2 regions of the Comamonas sp. A7-5 genome follow, and region 1 is predicted to be linked to the other one. Evidence: predicted binding sites of a transcription regulator. Region 1 holds the regulator's gene; the other holds the start of a gene.
The links. Region 1 encodes sigma-54, which starts transcription at its own class of promoters, with help from an activator protein. Its sites were predicted from a motif close to TGGCANGNAANCTGCTTT; they were not measured.

Region 1 (2,402 bases):
CCTTTTGCCGGCATCGACCCGATCGCGGTGATCGAGATCCAGCGCATCATCGGCTTCCTCAAGGAGCGCGGCATCGGCGTGCTGATCACCGACCACAACGTGCGCGAGACGCTGGGCATCTGCGACCACGCCTTCATCATCAGCGACGGCCATGTGCTGGCCGAAGGCACGCCCGAGGAGATCGTGGAGAACGCCGATGTGCGCCGCGTCTATCTGGGCGAACATTTCAGGATGTGATGACCCCCACGCTCCCTCACTTTGTGCGGTCGCTGCCCCCAGAAGGGGCCCTGACCGGCTGCGCCGAGGTTTGCCTTGAGGTGGCCCGGCGGCAAACCCGTAGCACTGCGCGCGTTTGCAATGATTGTCTGGGGGCCGCGCCTCGATGAAGCCAGGTCTCTCGCTACGCGTTTCGCAGCATTTATCGCTTACGCCGCAGCTGCAGCAATCCATTCAGCTGCTGCAGCTTTCCACCCTGGAGCTGGCGCAGGAAGTCGAGCAGATGCTGGTCGACAACCCTTTTCTGGAACGTGCGGGCGATGAGGCCGAAACTGCGGGAGATGCTCCTGTAGATGTAGCTAATAGCGCCAGTGAATACAGTACTTCAGATGGTATTCATGCTGAAAGAGATGCATCGCAAGCGCAACAAGCTACTGAAACGGTAGCGGAGACATCAAACCCCGAAACCCCTGAAACGCTGAACTGGGAGGCCGAGGGCCTGGACGGCCAGGACGGGGAATGGGGTGGCGAATCCAGCAGCGAGTGGGATACGCCCTCGGCCAGCAGCTCCACGCGCAACCGCGATGGCGATGACGAAACCGATGCCATCGATCTGGCGCGCGAGCACCAGAGCCTGACCGACTTTCTCCATCGTCAGGCGCTGAGCCTGCATCTGGGCGCGGCGGACATGGCGGCGCTGCGCTTTCTCATCGAGTCGCTCAGCGACGACGGCTATCTCGAGGATTCCCTGCAGGAGCTGGCGCAGAGCCTGGCCGGCGACGACCTGGAAGAGCGCGAGGAGCTGGAGCAGCACTTTGTCATTGCTCTGAAGCTGCTGCAAAGCCTGGAGCCCGTGGGCGTGGGCGCGCGTGATCTGGCCGAGTGCTTGCAGCTGCAGCTGCGCGACCTGATCCGCACCGCCGAGGACGAGGGCACGACCGAGGCGCATATGAACCGGCTGCTGCTGGCGCAGGCCATCTGCTCCCAACCCATGGACTTGCTGGCGCGGCGCGATCTGCGCAAGCTCACCAGCCTGTGCGGCGCGCGCGAGGAACAGCTGCGCGAAGCCATGGCCCTGATCGCCAGGCTGGAGCCGCGTCCGGGGCGTCGCTTTGTGGACGTGGAACGCCATATCGTGGTGCCCGATGTCATCGTGCGCCCGGTGCGGTCCGGCGCGGGCCGGGTGGACTTTTCCGTGCAACTCAACCCCGAGGTCATGCCGCGTCTGCGCGTGCACGACATCTATGCCGGCGTGCTGCGGCGTCACAAGAACAGCGACGGTCATGCGGCGCTGCAGCAGCAGTTGCAGGAGGCGCGCTGGTTCATCAAGAACATCCAGCAGCGCTTCGACACCATCTTGCGCGTTTCCGAAGCCATCGTGGAGCGGCAGAAGAACTTCTTTGTGCATGGCGAGCTGGCCATGCGCCCGCTGGTGCTGCGCGATATCGCCGACACCCTGGGTCTGCACGAGTCCACCATCAGCCGCGTGACCACGGCCAAGTACATGGCCACGCCCCAGGGTACTTTCGAGCTCAAGTATTTCTTCGGTTCGGGCCTGGGCACGGAAACCGGCGGCAGTGCTTCCAGCACCGCCGTGCGTGCGCTGATCAAGCAGTTTGTCGATGCTGAAGATGCCAAGAAGCCGCTGTCGGACGCCAAGCTGGCCGATATGCTCAAAGAGCAGGGCATCGAGTGCGCGCGCCGCACCGTCGCCAAATACCGTGAGCAGCTCAAGATACCGACGACCACGCTGCGCAAGGCGCTGTAGGGCACCGCAGAAACAAGAAAGCCGCTGATGCATCGCACAGCGGCTTTCTTGTTCTGTCTTTAGGGCGGGAGCCTTGATAAGGCATTCCTCAAGCAAGGGGCAGCGAGCAAGAGCTGCCCTTGCGGCGATGCTGCCGTCCCCCTTGGGGGCACCCGGCCAGGGGAAGGCGCGTAGCGCCTCAGGGGGTTATCAAGAAACCAACCACCAGATAAACCAGACCAGCACGCCAATCATCAGGCCGAACTTGAGGATCTTGTAGAAGGTCGGATTCCAGTCGCGGAAGGCGCGGCGGTACTTGCCCGCATAGAACGAGATCTTGAACAGCTTGCTGATCATGCCGCGCGGATCGCCCTCGTTGTTGGGCGAGCTGGCGGCGGCCACCACGTTCTTGCCCAGCCAGTGATTGAGCCACTGGGCA
Region 2 (2,402 bases), 160 kb from region 1:
CACGCGCGCAGTGGATGAAGGTGATCTCGCGCCCCGTGGGCAGCGCGGCCTGTAGCATGGGCAGCGTGGGCGTGATGCCCACACCGCCGCTGATCAGCACCAGGGGCTTGGCATTGGCCTGCAAGGTGAAATGGCCGGCAGGCGGGAACAGCTCCAGCGTATCGCCCACGTGCAGCTGGTCGTGCAAATGGTTGGAGACCTTGCCGCCGGCCTCGCGCTTGACGCTGATGCGATAGCTCTTGCCGTTGGCAGGCGCCGACAGCGAGTAGTTGCGGCGCTGCTCCAGGCCGTCGACTACCACGCGCAGGCCGATGTACTGGCCTGGCTGATGGGCAATCACCGCGCCGCCGTCCACGGGTTCCAGATAGAAGGACGTGATCTCGGCGCTTTCGGCCTCTTTGCGCACTAGCTTGAAGGCACGCGCACCACGCCAGCCGCCTTCGGCTGCCGCAGTCTGCTCGTACACCGCGCGCTCCGCACCGATCAGGATATCGGCCAGCTGCTGATAGGCGGCGGCCCAGGCGGCGATCACCTCATCCGTGGCGATCTCTGCCCCCAGCACCTCGCGAATGGCGCGCAGCAGGCAGGCACCGACGATGGGGTAATGCTCGGCCTGTACCTGCAGCGCCACATGCTTGTTGATGATTTGCGCAGGCAGATTGCCCAGGTTTTCCAGTCGGTCGATGTTCTTGGCATACATCAGCACGCTATGTGCCAATGCTCGCGGCTGAGCACCGCTTTGCTGGTGCGCCTGGTTGAACAGCGGGCGCACCTCGGGATACTCACCCAGCATGGTCTGGTAGAAATGCGTGATCAGGGCCTCGCCGCCGGTTTCCAGCAGCGGTACGGTGGCCTTGACGATCTCGCGTTGACGTTCGGTAAGCATGCAAATCTCCTGGTTGCTGCCTTGCCAGCTGCAAGGCTTGAGCGGATAAATGCAAACGGCGTGCCAGCAACAAGACCATTGCAGAACAATGGCTTGCAAAAACATGCGTCAATATGACATCCATCAATTGCTGTCTCATTGACACCACCCGATGTCGTTATGACAACATCTCACATTCTCAACGCCGTCAGCCCGCTGATCGCCGATCTAGCCCAGGACCTGTCCGAGCGCGAACGTCTGCGCCGTCTGCTGGCCGCACTGCGCAATCTGTTGCCCGCCGATGCCGTAGCCCTGCTGAAGCTCGAAGGCGAATGGCTGCGCCCCATGGCGATCGACGGCCTGATGCCGGACACGCTGGGCCGGCGCTTTCGCCTGGGCGAGCATCCGCGCTTTGCCCAGTTGCTGGCGGCCGGCCAGGCCATGCGCTTTGAACCCGACAGTCCCCTGCCCGATCCCTATGACGGGCTGGTGGCGCACAAAGGCCAGGCCATCAGCGAGCTGCATGTGCATGACTGCATGGGCTGCGTGCTGCAGCTGGGCGGCCTGCCCTGGGGACTGCTGACGCTGGACGCACTGGAGCCGGGCCGGTTCGCCGACCCCGCGGCGCTGGCCATGCTGCAGGCCTTCAGCAATCTGGCCGCAGCCACCGTGGCCACGGCCGAGCGCGTGCACCAGCTTTCCCAGCTCGCGCGCGGCGCCACCGGCTCTGCCAGTCCCGCCGCGCCACAGGAGCGCGGACTGCAGGGCGCAAGCCCCGTCATGCGCCAGCTGCAGAAAGACATTGCCCTGGTCGCAGCCAGCGATCTTTGCGTGCTCGTCACCGGCGAAACCGGCACCGGCAAGGAGCTGGTGGCCCAGGCCGTGCATGCGCAGTCGGGCCGTGCCGACAAGCCCATGATCAGCATCAACTGCGCGGCCCTGCCCGACAACCTGGTCGAGAGCGAGCTGTTCGGCCATGTGCGCGGGGCCTTCACGGGAGCACTGAGCGAGCGCAGCGGCAAGTTCGAGCAGGCGCATCAGGGCACGCTGTTCCTGGACGAGGTCGGCGAACTGTCGCTGCCCGTGCAGGCCAAGCTGCTGCGTGTGCTGCAAAGCGGCCAGCTGCAGCGCCTGGGCTCGGACCGGGAGCACCATGTGGATGTGCGCGTGATCGCCGCCACCAACCGTGACCTGGCTGCGGAAGTCCACGCCGGGCGCATGCGCGCGGACTTCTATCACCGCCTCAATGTCTATCCGCTCGCCGTGCCGCCGCTGCGAGAGCGCGACAGCGACGTGCTGCAGCTGGCGGGCTATTTCCTCGAGGAGAACCGCTCCAGGCTCAGGCTGGGCGGCCTGCGCCTGGATGCGGCCGCACAGGCGGCCTTGCTCAATCGCAGCTGGCCCGGCAATGTGCGCGAGCTCGAGCACTGCATCAGCCGCGCCGTGCTCAGGGCCCTGAGCCGCAATGACGGCAGCGCCAGCCGCGCGGGAACCAGGCTGCGCATCGTGACCCTGGGACTTGCCGATCTCTGGGAGC

Region 2: hmpA (NO-inducible flavohemoprotein) is a predicted target of sigma-54. The motif match lies at 935-952, and genes of this name have one in related genera.

What each region holds. Positions count from the first base shown of each region.
Region 1 is NZ_JBCPWO010000005.1:446,634-449,035, reverse strand. Features, by position in the region: gene lptB (LPS export ABC transporter ATP-binding protein) at 1-237, shown strand, start outside; gene AAIL67_RS12445 (RNA polymerase factor sigma-54) at 383-1,984, shown strand; gene AAIL67_RS12440 (aspartyl/asparaginyl beta-hydroxylase domain-containing protein) at 2,174-2,402, opposite strand, start outside.
Region 2 is NZ_JBCPWO010000005.1:286,843-289,244, forward strand. Features, by position in the region: gene hmpA (NO-inducible flavohemoprotein) at 1-886, opposite strand, end outside; gene norR (nitric oxide reductase transcriptional regulator NorR) at 1,046-2,402, shown strand, end outside.